4 regions of the Pseudomonas onubensis genome follow, and region 2 is predicted to be linked to each of the others. Evidence: predicted binding sites of a transcription regulator. Region 2 holds the regulator's gene; each other region holds the start of a gene.
The links. Region 2 encodes FliA, which starts transcription of late flagellar genes. Its sites were predicted from a motif close to CTAAAGTTTNNNNNNNNNNNGCCGNTAA; they were not measured.

Region 1 (5,265 bases), on a different contig from region 2:
ACGCCTCAAGCAGCTACAGCAACAAAATTCATGCCAGCTCAGACTTTCGCGTCAAACAACACGTTGCTGGCGTCGTGAAGGCTTTGTGCGAGTTTCAACGCAGTTTCCGACGGGATCTGACGAATGACTTCGCCACTGTCGGTTGCAATCACCTTGACCACCACCTGATGGGTGGAGTCATCAATGGAAAATTCCAGGTTGCGCTGGGCAGCCTGAACGAATTTGCGAATATCCGTAACGGCCTGTTCAAGGTCGGACGGTTTCGAGTCTTGCTGGGGTTGAACCGTGGCCACCGTGGGGTCGACCCTGGTTTTGTGCAGGTCGTTGTTCACGGGGGCAGGCGCGTTTTGCGGCACCGCTGCCGGATAAGACAGGTTCAGCTTCACACTCATGTCCATGCCCAATCTCCTCATCACGCAAAAGACAAAAGGGCACGTAAACGCGCCCTTCCGTCATTCATCTGCCGATGGCTATTACTGAAGCAGCTTCAGTACAGCGGATGGCAGTTGGTTGGCCTGGGACAGGATCGCAGTGGAAGCCTGTTGCAGGGTTTGTTGCTTGGTCAACTGAGCAGTTTCAGCAGCGTAGTCAACGTCCTGGATCTGACCGCGAGCGGCGCTGGAGTTGTCGGAGATGCTCTGCAGGTTGGCAACAGTGTTGTCGAAACGGTTTTGTACAGCACCGAGACCGGCACGCTGGGAGTCGATGTCGGAGATCGCCTGAGTGATCACGTCGATCGAGTTCTGTGCGTTGGCAGCAGTGGTGATGTCAGTGTTGTTGACGGTGGTTTTGGTGGAGTTGGCAGCAGTACCAGCGGCTGCGAACAGACCGGTCACACCTGCACCGCTCAGCGAGTAGCTGCTGGAGGAGTTCAGGGAAACGGCGCCAGTGGCGATGATCGGACCTGCGTCCAGAGCAACGGCAGTACCAGCAACACCAGAACCATCCAGAGTAGCAACCTTGATGCCCGCAACTGCGCCAGCGTCGCCAGCGTTGAAGGTCAGGTTCTCACCGGTATCGGACTTGACCGACAGCGCTTGAGTGGTCGAGTCGTAGTTAACGGTGATGCCCAGCTTGGCAGCGTTGGACTTCAGTTGGTCAGCCAGGTCAGAAGCTTTGACCACGCCAGTGAACTGAACCGCAGCACCGCTACCGACTTGCAGGGTGAAGTTGGCGCTGGCTGGAGTTGCAGCAGCGATGGCAGTGGAGTCAATGGTGAACTGGGCAACAGTGCTGGCAGTAGCAGCCAGGCCGCCTACAGCGCCGTTCATTTGCGCAGCGATCTGCCCGGCCGAAGCACCGGCAGCGATGGTCAGGCTCTTGGACTGGCCGCCACCGGTAACGGTGAGTGCGCCGCCGGCAACGCCTGTTGCGCTTGGAGCAACGCCTTGGGATTTCAGCTGCTGCGAACCAATGTTGTTGGCTGCAACGTTACCGATGCTCATGTCGATGGTCTGGTTGGCGTTGGCGCCGACCTGGAACGAAGTGGTACCGAAAGAACCGTCCAGCAGGTTCTTGCCACCGAAAGTAGTGGTGGTAGCGATACGGGTCAATTCAGCAGTCAGTGCTGCGTATTGAGCCTGGTTCGACTTACGGTCGTCAGCGCTTGGCGAGCCGTTGGCGGATTGCAGAGCCAGGGTACGCATGCTTTGCAGGATGTTGGTGGACTGCTGCATTGCGCCTTCAGCGGTCTGAGCAATCGAGCTGCCGTCGTTGGCGTTCTTGATTGCAACGCCCAGGCCGTTGATCTGGCTGGTCAGACGGTTGGAGATTTGCAGGCCGGCCGCATCGTCTTTGGCGCTGTTGATACGCAGGCCGGAGGACAGACGCTGCATGGAAGTTTGCAGGGCGCCGGAAGCCTTGTTCAGGTTGTTCTGAACGTTCAACGAAGCAAGGTTAGTGTTTACTGTTAAAGCCATGACGAAATCCTCGTGGGTGGTGTACTGCGGCTTCCGGCCCTGGCAACCGCCGGGTGTGGCCTAGAGAACCTTCGTAATAGTTATCGTCGTGAAAGCAGGTTGCTTGAGGACTTTTTTGATTTTTTTTACTAGCACGGGGCCACCCTTTGTAATTCAAGGGCTTAAAGCGGCTGGAAAGTCCTGAATTCATGGGCCGCTGACATCTTTGGGGCTGCTGCGCAGCCCAACGCGGGGCAAGCCCGCTCGCCACAATAAAAAACGCCCAGGCTTTTTGAGCCTGGGCGTTTTTTATGCAGCCTATTGAAGCGTTACGGGCGATAGAGAATCGCCGACCCCCACGACAGGCCCACGCCGAAACCGCTGATGGCAACGCGCTTCCAGTCGGCGTCCATCATGTGCTTTTCCAGCAGCAACGGAATGCTCGACGACACGGTGTTGCCAGTCTCGACCATGTCCTTGATGAACTTCTCTACCGGAGCCTCTTCGAAACGCCGCGCAACCGCGTCGACAATCGCCGCACTGCCCTGGTGGATGCAGAATGCGTCGATTTCGTCGGCTTTGAGGTCCGACTCATTGAGCAGCTCGTGCAAATGCGCCGGCACCTTGAGCAAGGCGAAGTTGAACACTTGACGGCCGTTCATGAAAAACACGCCATCACTCACCTTCAAATGCGGCGCGCCGGAACCGTCGGTGCCGAACTTGGACTTGCCCAACAACCACGGCGCGTCTTCGCCCATCCAGGTGGCGGTGGCGGCATCACCAAACAGCATGGTGGTGTTGCGATCTTCAGGGTCGACGATCTTCGAATACGGGTCGGCGGTGATCAGCAGGCCGTTTTTCAGGCCGGTGGCTTCCATGAAGCCCTTCATCGCGTAGATGCCGTAGACATAACCCGAGCAGCCCAAGGAGATATCAAACGCTGCCACGTGGGTGGGCAGGCCCAATTTGTCCTGGACGATGGCGGCCGTGTGCGGCAAGCCTTCTTCATCGCCGTTCTGGGTCACGACGATCACAGCGTCGATGGATTCGCGCTTCAATTCAGGGTTGGCAGCAAACAAGGCGTTGACCGCTTCGACGCACAGGTCGGAGGTTTCCTGCGCAGCATCCTTGCGCGGCAGGAACGCCGAACCGATCTTGCCGATGATGAATTCTTCATCCTTGGCGAACTTGGCACCCTGGGCGTAGTTATCGATCCCGTCTGCCGGCACGTAACTGGCGATGCTTTTTATGCCAATCATTGTGGCTTCCCAATACTAAATAGCTGGATAACACCCCTCGGACCGAGCCGGGAGCGCTGACAATAAAGGGGATAACCCCGTAAAAATATCGCTGAAAGCCGCCGCGTAAAGACTCGCAAGCGACTTATCCTTTTCACACGATACAGTGAAGATGCGCTTTATGACTCACAGGTCACTCAATTTTGTGCGCTTTATGCAAAACCCGGCAACATTCCCGGCACCAGAAACGACAACGGCCCCCCCTGTTGCCAGGGTGGGCCGCATGTCTTGCCGCCGATTACATGCGGCTGAACAGGCTCAACTGGGAGATTTTCACAAAGGCCAGTTGCGAGGCTTGCAGCATGGTCTGCTGCAAAGTCAGGTCAATGGCGGCCTGCCCCATATCGACGTTGGCCAATGACGACATGGTCGAGGTGTTGGCCAGGCCCAGGCTGGTGTTTTCCTGACCTTGGATATCCATGGCGTTCTGGCGCGCACCGATGGAGCCACGGACCTGGTCGATCTGCGCCGACGCGTTAGTCAGGTTGCCGATCGTGGTATTGAGCACATCCTTGAGCTTGTTCATGGCAACCGGGTCGCCATCGGCTGGGGTTTCCAGCGCCTTGCGCAGTTGGCCCAGGGTGTCCAGGGCGTTCATATTCTTGTTGCTGGTGGCAGCGAGGGAGAACTGATCACCGGCACCTGGCGTGCCGCTCACATCAAAGGTCACGCCAGCCGCCGTGATCGACGTCGCGCCGGTGGCCATGGTGCCTGTGGCAATCGACTTGCTGTTGGCGCTGTAGGGCTGGGCATAGACCTCGTAGGCATTGCCGCTGGTGAACTTGATCACCGCCCCCGAGTTGGGAAAGGTACTGGCGTAGGCCGCCTGATCCGTGACGCGGCCACTGGTCAACTGCGCCGTGGAGGGGTTGCTTGCCGTACGCGAGCTGCTGAACGTGTCGGGTTTGCTTTCCAGCGTAAACGACTTGCCTGCCACCAACGCATCCGAGGCCGGGCCCGAGGCAACATCCGCTCCGAGGTTCAGGCTGATGTCAAATTTGACCCCGCGCAGGTTGACGCTGGACGCGCCCTCCTTGGTGGAGTCAAACGTGCCATTACCGGTGATCTCAGAGGTAACGTCGTTACCGTCCTTGTCGCTCACGCTGTATTGAGTGCTACTGGAGAAGGTCAGCTTATACGGTTGACCATCGGCAAAACTCTTGGTGTACGCCGTGCCGGAAGTAACCAGGCCTGCCGAGATCGCGACTTTGCCGTCATTGACCGCCGGCGGCAAAATCGAGGTTTGCGTGCGACCGGTGTTGGATGAGCTTTCCAGCAAGGTCTTGCCGGTATCGCCCATGGCAATCGTCAGGTTGCTCGATACCTGCAGGCTCAGCGGCGTTTCGTCACCTTGGTAGGTATAGGTGCCATCGTTGTTGCGGCTGTAAGGCGGTGTATCGGTCTTGGCCCCAGAGAACATGTAGTTACCACTGGCGTCCTTAGTATTGAGCAAGCCCAATACCTGGTCTTCAAGCGCGCCGACCTGGGCCGCGAGCGCCTTGCGATCATCGTTGCTGAGCTTGAGGTTACCGGCCTGCAATGCCAGGCCCTGTGCGGCGCCCAAGGCGATATCGATGCTCCCCAACACGCTTTCTTCATTATTCAGCGAGTTCTGCAAGGTCGTGATGTTGCCGCTGTACTGCCCCAGCATGTCTTTCTGCTGTTGCAACATCAGCAACTGGGCGGCGGCCACCGGGTCATCGGCAGCGGTTTGCACGCGCACACCGGAACTCGCCTGGTCCTGGGCCTTGACCACACCGGAATAGTTGTCCTGATACTTGCTGGAGCTGGTGTCGAAATACTGCTGTGTAGAGATACGCATCGTTCCAGACTCCTTTAAAGGGCGTTGATCAGTGTGCTGAAGGTTTCTTGCGCGGCCTTGATGATCTGCGACGACGCGGTGTAGTACTGCTGGAACTTGATCATGTCGCCCGCTTCCTCGTCCAGGTTGACCTGGGACACCGAGTTGCTGGCGGCCTTGTTCGCCGCCAGCAAGGCGCCGGTGGCGGTGCTGTCGGTGTTGGCCTGGGCGGCCTTGGAGCCGACTTGGGACACCAACCGGCTGTTGG
Region 2 (5,265 bases):
GCGCAGTCGCCGCTTTCGGTGCTTCAGCTTCGGCCTTCACCGCGCTGAGGGAGTTGAGCAGCTGTTCGAACTCGCTGTCGGTCACATCCGGCTCGGCTTCAACCACCGGCTCAGGCGCGGCTACCGGCGCAACTGCGGTATCAGCAGGTTCGGCCAGACGTGCCAGCGCAGCCAGCAGTTCCGGCGTGGCAGCCGTGATCGGCGCACGTTCGCGCACCTCACTGAACATGCCGTTGACCGCATCCAATGCCTCGAGAATCACGTCCATCAGTTCCGAGTCGACGTGGCGCTCACCCTTGCGCAGGATGTCGAACACGTTCTCGGCGATGTGACAGCACTCCACCAGCTCATGGAGCTGGAGGAAGCCGGCGCCCCCTTTTACAGTGTGAAAACCGCGAAAAATTGCATTGAGCAGGTTCGCATCATCCGGTCGGCTTTCCAGCTCGACCAGTTGTTCGGACAGTTGCTCTAAAATTTCGCCGGCCTCTACAAGGAAATCCTGAAGGATTTCTTCATCGGCGCCGAAGCTCATGTGGGTGCTCCTTAGAAGCCTAAACTGGACAGCAAATCGTCTACGTCATCTTGACCGGATACGACGTCTTCACGTTTATCGGCATGAATCTGCGGACCTTCACCCTTGGCGAGATGTTTTTGTGGATCTTTTTCCGAGAGGATCGCTGCGCGGTCATGTTCGATGCCGGCAAAACGGTCGACCTGGCCGGCCATGAGCACCAATTTGAGCAAGTTGCTTTCCACTTCGGTGACCAGTTGGGTCACGCGCTTGATCACTTGACCGGTGAGGTCCTGGTAATCCTGGGCCAGCAGAATGTCATTGAGGTTGCTGGCCACCGTGCGGTTTTCCTGTTCGCTGCGCGACAGAAAAGCGTCGACCCGACGCGCCAATTCACGAAACTCCTCAGCCCCCACTTCGCGGCGCATGAAGCGGCCCCAGTCAACGCTGAGCGCCTGAGCTTCGGTGACCATGCCATTAACCAACGGCGTGGCGTTTTCCACCAGGTCCATGGTGCGGTTGGCCGCCGCCTCAGTCAGCCTGACCACATAGGACAGGCGTTCGGTGGCATCAGTGATCTGCGAAATTTCTTCGGCCTGGGGCATGTGCGGGTCAATCTGGAAATTGACGATTGCACTGTGCAGCTCGCGTGTGAGCTTGCCCACTTCCTGATACAGGCCGCGGTCACGGGTCTGGTTAAGCTCATGGATCAACTGCACCGCGTCGCCGAACTGGCCTTTTTCAAGGCTTTCGACCAACTGGTGAGCATGCTTTTTCAGGGTCGACTCAAAGTCTCCCTGTGACGTTTCGTTATGCTCCATAGCTCCCCCGTGGTGACATCAGCCGTGGATGCGTTCAAAGATCTTTTCGATCTTCTCTTTCAAGGCCAACGCCGTGAATGGCTTGACCACGTAACCGTTAACCCCGGCTTGGGCGGCTTCGATGATCTGTTCACGCTTGGCTTCGGCGGTCACCATCAACACAGGCAAGCTGCGCAGTTTTTCATCGGCGCGCACGTGACGCAGCAAGTCGATACCGGTCATGCCCGGCATGTTCCAGTCGGTTACCAGAAAGTCGATGCTCCCGCTGTTGAGGATCGGAATCGCCGTCAGGCCGTCATCCGCCTCGACCGTGTTGGTGAACCCAAGGTCACGCAACAGGTTTTTTATGATCCGCCGCATCGTTGAGAAGTCATCAACGATGAGGATTTTCATGTTCTTGTCCAATTCGACCTCCAAGCAGTCTTAAACGCGCCCAGCACCTGGACGCGCCATTTCAATCAACAGGCGTTACACAAAAAGGACTGCCCAGGGCACCACGGCACGAACCCGCAAAAGCATGCAGCCTTTGCGGTAGCGTCTGCAGTGTCCCCACACTGCCTGTCAGCGCGCGCGCCACTCTCCCAATCGCCCCCGCAAGCGGGCGGCGCACTGGCTATGCAGCTGGCTGACACGCGATTCGCTGACCCCCAGGACCTCACCGATTTCCTTGAGGTTCAGCTCTTCGTCGTAGTACAGCGCCAACACCAGTCGCTCACGCTCCGGCAAATTGGCAATCGCTTCCGCCAACGCGCCCTGGAAACGTTCGTCTTCCAGGTCGCGTGACGGTTCCAGATGTGCACTCGCGCCGTCCTCGTGCAGCCCTTCGTGTTCGCCGTCCTGCAAAAGGTCGTCGAAACTGAACAGGCGGCTGCCCAAGGTATCGTTCAAAATCCCGTAGTAATCGTCGAGACTCAATTGGAGTTCGGCCGCAACTTCGTGATCTTTAGCGTCACGACCGGTTTTTGCTTCAATTGCACGAATTGCGTCACTGACCATGCGCGTATTGCGGTGTACCGAACGCGGCGCCCAATCACCTTTACGCACTTCATCGAGCATCGCACCACGTATGCGAATACCCGCATACGTCTCGAAACTCGCGCCCTTGCTCGCGTCGTATTTGGTCGACACTTCGAGCAGGCCGATCATGCCGGCCTGGATCAAGTCCTCAACCTGCACACTGGCAGGCAGGCGTGCCAGCAAGTGATAGGCAATGCGCTTGACCAAGGGCGCATAGCGCTCGATCAGTTCGCCCTGGCTGTCACGTGCCGACTTTTTGTAAAGGTTGTAGCCGCTGGATGTCATAGCACAGGTCCCGCGCTCGTCTGATGCACCAATCGCTCGACGAAAAACTCCAGATGCCCCCGCGGGTTGGCAGGCAACGGCCAAGTATCGACCTTCTGGGCAATAGCCTTGAACGCCAATGCGCACTTCGAACGAGGGAACGCTTCGTAGACTGCACGCTGCTTTTGCACAGCCTTGCGCACACACTCGTCATAGGGAACTGCGCCCACGTATTGTAAGGCGACATCGAGGAAGCGATCCGTGACCTTGGTCAACTTGGCGAACAGATTCCGCCCTTCCTGCGGGCTTTGGGCCATGTTGGCCAGCACGCGGAAGCGGTTCATGCCGTAGTCACGGTTAAGCAGTTTGATCAGGGCGTAGGCGTCGGTGATCGAGGTGGGTTCGTCGCACACCACCAGCAGCACTTCCTGGGCGGCGCGCACGAAGCTGACCACCGACTCGCCGATCCCGGCGGCGGTGTCGATCACCAGCACGTCGAGGTTGTCGCCGATGTCGCTGAACGCCTGGATCAGGCCGGCATGCTGCGCCGGGCTCAGGTGCACCATGCTCTGGGTGCCCGAGGCGGCCGGCACGATGCGAATGCCACCGGGGCCTTGCAGCAGCACATCGCGCAGCTCACAACGGCCTTCGATCACATCGGCCAGGGTGTGTTTGGGTGTCAGCCCCAGCAGAACGTCCACGTTCGCCAGGCCCAGGTCAGCATCCAGCAGCATGACGCGACGGCCAAGCTCTGCCAGGGCCAGGGACAAATTCACTGACACGTTAGTTTTCCCGACGCCACCTTTGCCGCCGGTCACCGCGATCACCTGTACGGGATGCATGCTGCCCATTTTATTTCTTTACCTTGTCTTGCTTAGACGCAGGCTACATGGCTTGGCCGCGTGAATCGCTTGCAGACCATCGATGTAGATACATTTCACGGTGTTCATCCTGCCTCACCCCACCCGCTTAGCCGGGTTGTGGTAAAGGTCGGCGAACATATCGGCCATCGCTTCCTCGCTAGGCTCTTCTTGCATTTGCACGCTGACAGCACGGCTGACCAACTGATGACGGCGCGGCAGATGTAAATCATCCGGGATCCGCGGCCCGTCGGTCAGGTAGGCAACCGGTAACTCATGACTGATCGCCAGGCTCAACACCTCGCCCAGGCTCGCGGTTTCGTCGAGCTTGGTGAGGATGCAACCGGCCAGGCCGCAGCGCTTGTAGCTGTGGTAGGCAGCGGTAAGAACCTGTTTCTGGCTGGTGGTTGCAAGCACCAGGTAATTTTTTGACTTGATGCCACGCCCGGCCAGGCTTTCAAGCTGCATGCGCAGTGCCGGATCGCTGGCTTGCAGGCCGGCCGTGTCAATCAACACCACGCGCTTGCGCAGCAGTGGGTCGAGCGCATTGGCCAGGGACTGGCCCGGGTCGACGTGGGTCACGGTCACATTGAGGATGCGGCCCAGGGTCTTGAGCTGCTCCTGGGCGCCGATGCGATAGCTGTCCATGCTCACCAGCGCGATGTTCTGCGCGCCGTACTTGAGCACATAACGGGCGGCCAGCTTGGCCAGGGTGGTGGTCTTGCCCATGCCGGCGGGGCCGACCATGGCAATCACACCGCCCTCTTCCAGCGGTTCGATTTCCGGCGTGGCGATCATGCGCGCCAGGTGCGCCAGCAACATGCGCCAGGCCTGGCGTGGTTCTTCGACTTCGGCCGTCAGTGCAAGCAAATCGCGCGACAGCGGGCCGGACAGGCCGATGCGTTGCAGGCGACGCCACAGGTTGGCCTGCTGCGGCTTGCTGCCTTGCAGCTGCGTCCACGCCAACGAGCCCAGCTGCACTTCGAGCAGCTCACGCAGGCCATTGAGTTCAAAACGCATCGAGTCGAGCGCGCGCTGGTCGACCGCGGCGGCCGGGGCTGGCGCTGCTGGACGTGGTGGTTCTTTGAAGGTCGGTTCTACCAACGGCTCGGCGGCGGTCAAAGGCAGGCCGGCGAACAGTTGGCGATTGGTGCTGGCATCGCTGTCGCCACGCATGCTCAATTCAGCCTGGGCCGAAACAATGCGCGAGGCGGTCTTGCGCAGCTCGTCTTCGAGTTCCATGTTCGGCACACGCGGCGCCAGCGCCGAGGGGGTGTAATCCAGGGCAGCCGTCAGCTCGACACCGCCGGCAATGCGACGGTTTCCAATAATCGCGGCATCGGCGCCCAGCTCATCACGTACCAGTTTCATGGCCTGACGCATATCGGCGGCGAAAAAACGCTTAACTTGCATAACCCACTACCTCAGCCGTTGGGCCCTACTGTCGCGACGATAGTCACTTGCTTGTTGTCAGGAATTTCCTGATAAGCCAAAACGTGCAAATTCGGTACTGCCAGGCGCCCAAACCGCGACAACATCGCTCGAACCGGGCCCGCCACCAGCAGAATCACCGGGTGGCCCGCCATTTCCTGACGCTGTGCGGCTTCGATCAACGAACGCTGCAGTTTCTCAGCCATGCTTGGCTCCAGCAGAACGCCCTCTTCCTGGCCAAGCCCTGCCTTCTGAATACTATTGAGCAATATTTGTTCCAACCTTGGTTCCAAGGTGATCACAGGCAGCTCAGACTCAATGCCTACAATGCTTTGCACGATGGCGCGGGACAAGCCGACAC
Region 3 (5,265 bases), on a different contig from region 2:
CTGGCGCCCTGAGCTTCACCTTTCGTCATTCCAGCTGAATGTTGATCATCACGCCGAAGTCTCTACACAGAGGCTTCGGCGTTTTTGCGTGCGTGTCTACAATGAAGAGCGCTTCCAGTTGATTTTGGGACCAGAGTCAGAGCTACCGTTCGTCGAGTTTTCTGGTGCTGGCAGTCTGTACTAAGGCTGAATGAAAGCAATTTTCTGGCGTGCTTGCCGTGACAGGCGCCAAGCAGCGGCGTCTAATGAATACCTGTCCTTTGGAGTTGATGCTATGCGTAAGTCCGTTTTACTAGTTGCCTGCTTTACCACCCTGTCGTTGCTGCTGGGTGGCTGCGCCTCGAGTCTGACCGGCGACTCGTACTCCCGTGACGAGGCGCGTCGCGTACAGACCGTGCGCATGGGCACCATTGAATCCCTGCGTCCGGTAAAAATCGAAGGCACAAAGACCCCAATCGGCGGTGTTGCCGGTGCAGTGGTCGGCGGCGTTGGCGGCAGCGCGATCGGCGGTGGCCGTGGCAGTATCGTCACTGGCGTAATCGGCGCTGTTGCGGGTGGCCTGCTGGGTTCCGCTGCAGAAGAAGGCTTGACCCGTACCCAGGGTGTTGAAGTTACCGTTCGCGAAGACGACGGCAGCATGCGCGCCTACGTGCAGGCCGTTGACCCTAACGAAGTCTTCCGCATCGGCGACCGCGTGCGCATCATGACGGTTAACGGCACCAGCCGTGTAACGCGCTAAGCGCTGGTTGTAGAAACGCAAAACCCCAACCGAGTGACTGGTTGGGGTTTTTTTGTCTGCGGATACCTGAAAAATCGCAGACAATAAAAAACCGCCTTTGCAGGGCGGTTTTTTAGCGCAACCCGGTTTGCGGCCGGAATTGCATTCTCACAGGAAACAATGACCTGACCGAGATACTAATGTGGCTTCAAGGATGAATCAAGGCAAGGCGATAAACGATGATCAAAAGTTTTGGAATTTATGTGACCGTTCATTTTGCAAAATGTGGCAACAGAATATAGGTCATTTAGCCGAGCGTTCAGGCTCCGCTGGAAACACCTTCGCCCCGACCGCTGCGTTAGTATCGCCCTCGTTCTGCGTTCGTTGTGTTGTGAGCAGGTTGGGTAGGCGGGCGAATTTGGACCGGCTGCCACGGGCTTGCAACCCGTGCCGGATTAGCGCGGCTGGACCATTAACCCGGCCGCCTCACAGGAAACAATGACCTGTATCCAAAGGCCCACGTGTTCCGGTAAGTGGGCTGGAGGTAAGGCCCAACTTAATGGAGGGCCGAGTATGTCTAAGTTTGCACGACGTACGTGGAACCTCGTAGTGAATGCTGTGCGTGTTTATCACGTATGGGTATTTCTACGGGACAGCTTCGATGACCTGTAAGGTCTGAGAAGTGGGGCCGCCTCGGCTTAAACCGAGGCGGCCTTTTGGTTCTCACGCAATCACTTCACACCTGAAAGTGCTTCACCATCGTGTTCAACTCATGCGCCAGGCTGGCAAGCGATTGCGAAGCGGCGGTGGTCTGAGTCGAGCCCTCAGCGGATTGAATCGACAGCTGTTGAATGTTCAGCAAGTTGCGATCCACCGCCCGGGCGACGTCAGCTTGCTCGGCCGCCGCCGTGGTAATCACCAGGTTGCGGTTGTTGATCTCGTCATTGGCGGCAAGAATATCCGCCAGCGCTTGCTGCGCCAGTTCGGCCATGCCTATGGTTTGCCGGGTCATGGTGCTGCTGTCGAGCATGGTGTTTACGGTGCTGGCGGTGTTGGTCTGGATGCTGCCAATCATCTGTTCGATTTCTTGGGTCGATTGCGCGGTGCGATGGGCGAGGGCGCGTACTTCGTCGGCGACCACGGCAAAACCACGGCCGGCATCACCGGCGCGAGCCGCTTCGATGGCTGCGTTCAATGCCAGCAAATTGGTCTGCTCGGCAATGGTGCGGATAACGTCGAGTACCTTGCCGATGCCTTTGGCCTGCTCGGCCAAGCCGCCTACCTGGTCGGAGCTGACTTGCACGCCACGGGTCAGGGCCTGGATCGAGGTGAGCGCCTCGAGCATGCGTTGCTGGCCTTTCAAGGCGATGCTGCGCGACTCCTGGGACAGGTCGGAGGTGGTGGCGGCATTGCGGGCGACCTCTTCAATGGCAGTGGTCATCTCGGTGACGGCCGTGGCGGCCTGCTCGATCTCGCCATGTTGCTGTTGCAGGTCGCGGCTGCCTTCGGCGGTGACCGCGTTCAGCTCCTCGGCCGCGGCTGCCAGTTGGCTCGACGAGCCGGTTATTTGCCGCAGAGTCTGCACCAGGTTGTTGCGCATGGTCTCTTGTGCCCGCAACAGGCGCGTGGCTTCGTCGTTGCCGGTCGGCTTGATGGGCTGGGTGAGATCACCCTTGGCGATGGTTTCAGCCACCCGTACCGCTTCAATGATGGGGCCGGTAATGCTGCGGGTCAGCAGCCAGGCCACCAGCACCGTGCCGCCACTCACCAGTACGATGACGATGGCGATACCGCCCACGGCATGCTGGTACGCGGCCACGGAAGTCTGGCCGGCACTTTCGGCGCCTTTGTTGGCGAGATCGATCAACTGATCGAAGTTCTTGGTCATCTGCTCATAGCTTTCTCGAATGCTGTTGAGAAAGTCACGGGCGCCCGCCTTGTCGCCTGAACGCGAGCGTTTGAGCATCTCGGTGTGGTTCTTGGCGTACCCTTCCAGGCTTTGGTTGAACACGTCCAGACGCGATTTTTCCTCCGGCGTGCGCAGCAGCGCTGCATATTGAGCCAGTTGCTCCTTGACGTTGTTCAGGCGACCGGCGGATTTGTCTTCGTAGGTCTGCATGTCGACGTCGCTTGCCGACAGGATGTGCGCCATTTCCCCCAAGCGAAAACGATCCAGCGAAGCATTCGCCAGGGCCAGGATCCTCACGCGCTGCATCCAGTTGTTTTGGATGTCGGCAGCCTGGGACTGCACTTCGCCGATCTGCTTGAGCGCGAACAGGCCGAGAAACACACTCAGCGACGCAATGGCAGCGAAGCCGATGAAGGCTCTGGCCGCAATTCTTATATTTCTCAGGAACATGGGTTTTCGCTCGGGCTGGGACGCATTGAAGAGCTGTGTCGGGCGGATGCCCCTGGCGGGGCAGGCGGATCGCCACAATCCTTATTCGGCGGCCTGGGCAAAGTCTTTAGGCGTTGCGCGAAAGTGTCATCTTCGCCCAAAGAAAAACCCCAACCGGGTAACCGGTTGGGGTTTTTTGTGGGGCTTTCAGAGCGCTCAGGCTTTCTTTCGACTCGCCAGCGCTGTGACCGCATAGCCAATACAGGCTGCCAGGATCGACCCGGTCAGGATGCCCATCCGGTCCTCACCTGCGAATTCACTGGCGCCGGGCACAAACGCCAGGGAGCCGACAAACAGGCTCATGGTGAAGCCGATGCCGCACAGGATCGCCACACCCAGCACCTGGCCCCAATTGGCGCCGCTGGGCAGGGTGGCGATACCGGTCTTGATGGCCAGCCAGGTAAGGCCGAACACGCCGATGGTCTTGCCGATCAGCAGGCCGGCGGCGATGCCCATGGGCACGTGGTGGGTGAAGCTGTCCAGGGTGACCCCGGTCAGCGACACGCCAGCGTTGGCGAAGGCGAACAACGGCAGGATAGCGTAGGCCACCCATGGATGCAGGGCGTGCTCCAGGGTCAGCAGCGGCGAGGGTTCGGCATTTTTGGTGCGCAGCGGAATGCAGAACGCCAGGGTTACCCCGGCCAGGGTGGCGTGCACGCCACTCTTGAGCACGCAGACCCACAGGATCAAGCCGATGATCATATACGGGCCGAGTTTGACCACGCCCAGGCGGTTCATCGCGATCAAGGCAACCAGGCACGCGCCCGCGCCCGCCAATGCTGCATTCGATAATTCGGCGGAGTAGAACACCGCAATGACGATGATAGCGCCCAGGTCATCAATGATGGCCAGGGTCATCAGGAACAGCTTGAGTGACACCGGCACACGTTTGCCGAGCAGGGCCAGAACGCCGAGTGCGAAGGCGATGTCGGTGGCCATCGGGATTGCCCAGCCCGCGAGTGCGGCCGGGTTGTCCTTGTTAAGTGCCCAGTAGATCAGGGCCGGCACTACCATGCCGCCAATCGCGGCCGCGCCCGGCAGTACTACTTGCGATGGCTTGGACAGGTGACCGTCGAGCAACTCGCGTTTGACCTCAAGGCCGATCAACAGAAAGAACAGCGCCATCAGGCCATCATTGATCCACAGCAGCGCTGGCTTGGCGATTTGCAGCGCGCCAACCTGCGCCACTACCGGCGTATCGAGGAAGGCGCCATAGAGGTGCGCCAACGGTGAGTTATTGATGATCAGCGCCAAGGCGGCAGCGGCGATCAATAACAGACCGCTGGCGGCTTCCAGCTGGAAGAAACGGGTGAAAGTGCTACGCAGAGGCAAGGGATGCTCTCCAATCCAGGTTCAATAGGTGGGTACCCTAACCCGTACCGTTAGTTGTTAAAACAAAAGTTATATTCTTATTTGTTATAAGCAACGGGCGAGATCGGCGTTGCGCCAAAGCCTAGCAATTGTGTGTCTAATTGAGTCGTCACTGTATCTGTGTGCAGTGTAGGAAACCCCCTAAAATCGGGGCTGAAACCTTCAGAGACTCACCTCATGAACGACCACCGTACCTGGGCTCGCGAAGCCGTCCGCATCATCGAAGCGGACTTCCAGCGCAGCGCCGACACGCACCTCATCCCTCTGCCATTGCCGGGGCTGCCGGGTATCGAGTTGTACTTCAAGGATGAGTCCAGCCACCCCACCGGCAGCCTCAAACATCGGCTGGCGCGTTCGCTGTTTTTGTATGCACTGTGTAATGGCTGGCTCAAGCCGGGTGCGCCGGTGATCGAAGCGTCCAGTGGCTCTACTGCAGTGTCGGAGGCGTATTTTGCGCGCTTGCTCGGCGTGCCGTTTATCGCGGTGATGCCGGCCACCACGTCCCAGGCGAAGATCGACCAGATTGCCTTCTATGGTGGCAAGAGCCATCTGGTAAAGGATCCGACGCAGATCTACGCCGAGTCCGAACGCTTGGCGAAGGAAAGTGGCGGTCATTTCATGGACCAGTTCACCTACGCCGAACGTGCGACGGACTGGCGGGCAAACAACAACATCGCTGAGTCGATTTTCCAGCAGATGCGTTTTGAGCACTACCCGGAGCCGAGCTGGTTGATTTCCAGCCCCGGCACCGGTGGTACCACGGCGACCCTGGGCCGCT
Region 4 (5,265 bases), on a different contig from region 2:
GCCCGCGCCCGCGCCGGGGCCGACCCGCTGATGTGGCACGCGCACATCGCCATGCAGCAGGCCAAGAGCACCCAGGGCTGCACCTTTCACATCTTCAACGAACGCATCAACCGCAACGCCCGCAGCCTGGCCGACCTGGAGAGTGAACTACGCCGCGCCTTGCGCCGCGACGAACTGGAGCTGCATTACCAGCCGCGTCTGGATCTGGACGACGGGCATATCGTCGGCCTGGAAGCCCTGGTGCGCTGGCGCCACGGCGAGCGTGGCCTGTTGCCGCCCAGTGAGTTCGTGCCCTTGGCCGAACAGAGTGGCCTGATTGTGCCATTGGGTTACTGGGTGATCTCGCGTGCCTTGCGCGACATGCAAGACCTGCGCGAACGCGGGCTGCCGGCGTTGCACATGGCGGTCAACCTGTCGTTTCGCCAGTTTCAGGACAGCCAGCTGCTTTCCACATTGAGCCGGCTGATTACCGAGCGTGGCGTGGAGGCGCAGTGGCTGGAGTTCGAGCTGACCGAAACCGCCGTGATGCGCCGCAGTGATCTGGTCAAGCAGACCATGGACGCCCTTGGCCGCCTGGGTGTGCGGTTTTCCCTGGATGATTTCGGCACCGGGTTTTCCTCGTTCGTGCACCTCAACAGCTTGCCGATTGCCTTGCTGAAGATCGACAAGAGCTTTGTCGGCGGCATGGAAGAGCGCGAAGAAAACCGCAAGCTGGTGCATGCCATGATCAACCTGGCCCACAACCTCAACCTGGAAGTGGTGGCCGAGGGCGTGGAAACCCCTGAACAGCTGGCGTTGTTGCGGCTGTTTGGGTGTGATCAGGCCCAGGGTTACCTGATCAGCAAGCCGTTGCCGTTGCCGGAGCTGGTGGAGTATTTGACGTTCGGCAAGAGCCAGCAGGCGCTGCTGGGCTGAAGGATGTAAACCCAAGGCTTTTACTCTGTCTGTGCGGCATGAAATGCAGGATGTATTTCCGGCTCCTGCCGAATCATCCGCTTCATCTTCGCCTCAAACGCCCAGGTCAGGCTGACTGCCGCGCAGGCCAAGCCCAGCGCTAAACCCCACCAGACACCGGTCGGCCCCCAACCTAGCGTGAACGCCATCAGCCACGCCGACGGCGCGCCGATCAGCCAGTAACACCCGAGCCCAACCAGGAAGGTAGTCTTGGCGTCTTTAAGCCCACGAATACAGCCCATGGCAATGGTTTGCACGCCGTCGAACAATTCAAACCACGCCGCCACGGCCAACAGGCTGACCGCCAGCACGATGACATCGTGGAAAGCGGGGTCGTTATGGTCCAGAAACAGCCCGATCAGCGCATCGGAAAACAGCCACAGCACAACGGCAAATCCCAACATCACCAACGCGCCAAAACCGATGCCGACCCGCCCGGCCATGCGTGCCTGCAGCAATTGCCCGGCACCGTAATGCTGACCGATGCGCATGGTGATCGCATACGACATCCCCGCCGGCACCATGAACGCCACCGAAACGATTTGCAGGGCAATCTGATGCGCTGCCAATTGCGTACTGCCCATGGTGCCCATGCACAGCGCCGCGAAGGCAAACAAGCCGACCTCCACTGCATAGGTGCCACCAATCGGCAGGCCCAGGCGCCACAGCTCACGCAGGTACTGAGTGTTGAGGCGCAACAGGCCCGTGCCGAGCGGGTAGGCCGCGTAAGCGCGGTTGCTGCGGATGTACCACATCAACGCCAGGGCCATGCAATTGGCGACGATCGCCGTGACCAGGCCGATGCCCATCAAGCCGAGCTTTGGCAAACCGAACATGCCCTCGATCAGCGCATGGTTGAGCAAGTAGTTAATGACGGTGCCGCCCAGGCTGATCACCATCACCGGCGTCGCCTTGCCGATGGCGCTGGTGAAACCGCGCAAGGCCATGAAGCTCAGGTAGCCGGGCAGGGCGAAGGGCAGGATGGTCAGGAATTGCCCCGCCGCCTGCACGTTGGTTTCGGTTTGGCCGAACATCAGCAGAACTGGCTTGAGGTTCCATAGCAGCAAGCCGGCCACCAACGCCATCAGCCACGCCAGCCACAACCCGGCCTGTGTCAGCCGGGTGGCGCCTTCGATGTCTCCGGCGCCGTGGCGGATGGCGACCAGCGTGCCGACGGCGGCAATCACGCCGATACAGAAAATCGCCACAAACGAATAACTCGCCGCGCCCAGGCCGCCACCGGCCAGCGCCTCGGGGCTCAGGCGGGCCATCATCAGCGTGTCGGTCAGCACCATCAACATGTGCGCCAACTGTGAGGCAATCAACGGCCCTGACAGCCGCAGAATGGCCCAGAGTTCAGTACGCACCGGATGTTGCATGATCATCACGCTCAAAAAGTCAGAGGGTTGGGAAAGGGTTGATTCTCGGCGCTCCTGACGCATTACACAAAAGGATAAAAGCGATCACTCGCATGATTAAAACTCATGCTAGGGTTGGGCATTGCTCTGAGGAGGTTCTTCCATGCCACGCCGTCTGCCTCCGTTGTATGCCTTGCGTGCTTTTGAAGCGGCCTCCCGGCATAACTCATTCACCCGCGCGGCGGATGAGCTTTCCATCACGCAAAGTGCCGTCAGCCGGCACATCCGCACGCTCGAAGAGCACTTCGCCTGCCGCCTGTTCCAGCGCAGTGGCCGCAACCTGCAGCTCACTGAAGCGGCGCGCCTGCTGTTGCCCGGGGTGCGCGAAGGCTTCGCGGCGCTGGAGCGCGCCTGTCACACCCTGAACGCCGAAGACGACATCCTGCGCATGAAGGCGCCGTCGACCCTGACCATGCGCTGGTTGCTGGCGCGGCTCAGTCGCTTTCGCGCCTTGCAGCCGGGCAATGAGGTGCAACTGACCAGCGCATGGATGAGCGTGGACGAAGTGGACTTCAACCAGGAACCCTTCGACTGCGCTGTATTGCTCAGTTACGGGCACTTTCCGGCGGATTGGGAGGCCTGCTACCTGTTTCCCGAATTGCTGATCCCGGTGGGTGCGCCCAACCTGCTTAATGACGGGCCTTGGGATGTCTCACGCCTGGCGAGCGCCGAACTGCTGCACCCCACACCCGACCGCCGAGACTGGCGCAATTGGCTGGAGCGCATGGGGTTGTCGTCCCAGGTGTCGCTCAAGGGCGGGCAAGTGTTCGATACCTTGGAGCTGGGCATGATCGCCGCCGCGCGGGGTTACGGCGTGTCCATGGGTGATTTGCTGATGGTGGCCGAAGATGTGGCCCAGGGCCGTTTGAGCCTGCCGTGGCCGACGGCGGTGGCCAGTGGGGAAAATTACTATTTGGTATGGCCGAAAACCCGCCCCGGTGGCGAGCGCTTGCGGCGATTGGCGGAGTTTCTTCAAGGCGAAGTCAAGGCCATGGAATTGCCCCAGGTTGAACGCCTTGCCTAGCCCTTCGGTGCAATCGTTTGCGCGATGCCCTTGTGAATTGCTCAAGTATTGCCCGCGCTTGCCGAAGAAGGTGTGTTGGAACCCCCGTTTCCAGCGTTTCCCAACAGATAATTTGCCGAGCTGCGCTAAGAGATCAGGATGATCCTGGCCTCGGCCAGGAGCTGTCATGTCTCAACCTCGCGCTCGGATCGCCTCTCAGTTAGGCCTCGCCTTGGCCGTCATATTGGCGGTCGTCATCAGCGGCAGTACGGTTTTTGCCCTGCGTTCCCTCGACTCGGCCAACCTCGACACCCGCGAGGAACATCTGGCCAGCGAGGCACGCTTGCTGGCCGACCAACTCAACACCTTCCACAGCACCTTGCGCGAGAGCACTCAGCGATTGAGCGGGCTGTTTGAGAAGCGCTTTGGTGCCGGGCTGAGTGTGCGCCCGGACCAGCAAGTCGCCGTGGCCGGTGTGCAGACTCCAAGCCTGCTCCTGGGCGATGAGGTGTTGAACAACAACTTCGCAGAGGTGGACGAGTTCAAGCAGATGTCCGGTGGCGTGGCCACGGTGTTTGTGCGCAGTGGCGAAGACTTCATCCGCATCAGCACCTCCCTGACCAAACAAGATGGCAATCGCGCCATCGGGACTGTGCTGGACCACCAGCATCCGGCTTACCAGCGCCTTTTGGCCGGGCAGAATTACATCGGGCGGGCGGTGCTGTTTGATCGCTCCTACATGACCCAGTACAGCCCCGTGCGCGATGCCGCCGGCAAGGTGATCGCCGTGTTGTTTATCGGCTTTGATTACACCGATGAGCAAAAGGCCCAGTTCGACAACCTCAAGCGCTTCCGTATCGGCCAGACTGGCTCGCTTGCCTTGCTGGACGAACAGAAGCACTGGCTGGTGCCACCGGCCGGTGTGCAGGCGTTGGACCAGGCGGTCCCGGTGATGCTTGATCTGGCCAAGAGCCCAGGCAAAGGCCGCTTCTGGAGCGACAAGAACGAAGATTTCTACAGCGTCGCGGTGCCGTTCGAAGGCGGCCCGTGGTCGGTGGTGGCGAGTATGCCGAAGTCCGAAATACGTGCAGTCACCTGGGCGGTCGGCATTCGCCTGGTGATCGGCAGCGTGCTGGCGATGTTGCTGGCAGTAGGCGCGGCGGTGTGGTTGCTGCGCAGCAAATTGCAGCCTTTGAGCGACTTGGTGCGCCAGGCCGAAGCCTTGGGCGCCGGCGATTTGAGCGCACGCTTGAATGTGTCCAGCCATGACGAAATCGGCCAGTTGGCGAGCAGCTTCAACCAGATGGGTGAGGCGCTGTCGACCATGGTCTCGCATATCCGTAAAGCGGCCGAAGAGGTCAACAGCCGGGCGCAGGCATTGTCCGGCCTGTCAGGTGGTGCCTATGAGGGCATGGAGCAGCAGTCCGGCGAAATCACCAGCATGGCTGGCGCAGTGGAAGAGTTCAGCGCCACCTCGCTGAACATTGCCGACAACATGGGCAATACCGAGCGACTGGCCCAGGAAAACGCCCAGCAGACGCGTATTGGCCGCAACTCTATGCAAGAGGCGTCGTCGTCGCTGGAGCATATCGCTACCGCCCTGAACAGTACGGCCACGGTGATCAACACCTTGGGCCAGCGCTCTCAGGAAATTGGCGGGATCGTCGGTGTGATCACCTCGATTGCCGAGCAAACCAACCTGCTGGCGCTCAACGCCGCCATCGAGGCGGCGCGGGCGGGTGAACAAGGCCGGGGCTTTGCGGTGGTTGCCGACGAAGTGCGCAACCTGGCCTCGCGCACGCGCCAGGCCACCGACGAAATCTCGGTGATGATCCAGAGCATCCAGCAGGAAACCGGCAACGCCATCAGCACCATGGAGCACGGCAACGA

Region 1: the regulator FliA is predicted to act here: its motif matches at 2,000-2,027, upstream of ACTD9P_RS23925 (flagellin N-terminal helical domain-containing protein).
Region 3: the regulator FliA is predicted to act here: its motif matches at 3,160-3,187, upstream of ACTD9P_RS12965 (methyl-accepting chemotaxis protein).
Region 4: the regulator FliA is predicted to act here: its motif matches at 3,437-3,464, upstream of ACTD9P_RS02370 (methyl-accepting chemotaxis protein).

The regions. Positions count from the first base shown of each region.
Region 1 is NZ_CBFHAZ010000098.1:12,561-17,825, forward strand. It holds gene ACTD9P_RS23920 (flagellar protein FlaG) at 39-398, opposite strand; gene ACTD9P_RS23925 (flagellin N-terminal helical domain-containing protein) at 474-1,919, opposite strand; gene ACTD9P_RS23930 (ketoacyl-ACP synthase III) at 2,228-3,157, opposite strand; gene ACTD9P_RS23935 (flagellar hook-associated protein 3) at 3,435-5,018, opposite strand; gene flgK (flagellar hook-associated protein FlgK) at 5,033-5,265, opposite strand, start outside.
Region 2 is NZ_CBFHAZ010000130.1:1,969-7,233, reverse strand. It holds gene ACTD9P_RS26835 (chemotaxis protein CheA) at 1-532, opposite strand, end outside; gene ACTD9P_RS26830 (protein phosphatase CheZ) at 544-1,332, opposite strand; gene ACTD9P_RS26825 (chemotaxis response regulator CheY) at 1,351-1,725, opposite strand; gene fliA (RNA polymerase sigma factor FliA) at 1,894-2,634, opposite strand; gene fleN (flagellar synthesis regulator FleN) at 2,631-3,464, opposite strand; gene flhF (flagellar biosynthesis GTPase FlhF) at 3,570-4,886, opposite strand; gene flhA (flagellar biosynthesis protein FlhA) at 4,898-5,265, opposite strand, start outside.
Region 3 is NZ_CBFHAZ010000031.1:23,664-28,928, forward strand. It holds gene pdxH (pyridoxamine 5'-phosphate oxidase) at 1-12, shown strand, start outside; gene ACTD9P_RS12960 (outer membrane lipoprotein) at 275-739, shown strand; gene ACTD9P_RS12965 (methyl-accepting chemotaxis protein) at 1,455-3,077, opposite strand; gene nhaA (Na+/H+ antiporter NhaA) at 3,273-4,448, opposite strand; gene ACTD9P_RS12975 (PLP-dependent cysteine synthase family protein) at 4,665-5,265, shown strand, end outside.
Region 4 is NZ_CBFHAZ010000003.1:132,158-137,422, reverse strand. It holds gene ACTD9P_RS02385 (putative bifunctional diguanylate cyclase/phosphodiesterase) at 1-915, shown strand, start outside; gene ACTD9P_RS02380 (NorM family multidrug efflux MATE transporter) at 936-2,339, opposite strand; gene ACTD9P_RS02375 (LysR substrate-binding domain-containing protein) at 2,476-3,396, shown strand; gene ACTD9P_RS02370 (methyl-accepting chemotaxis protein) at 3,563-5,265, shown strand, end outside.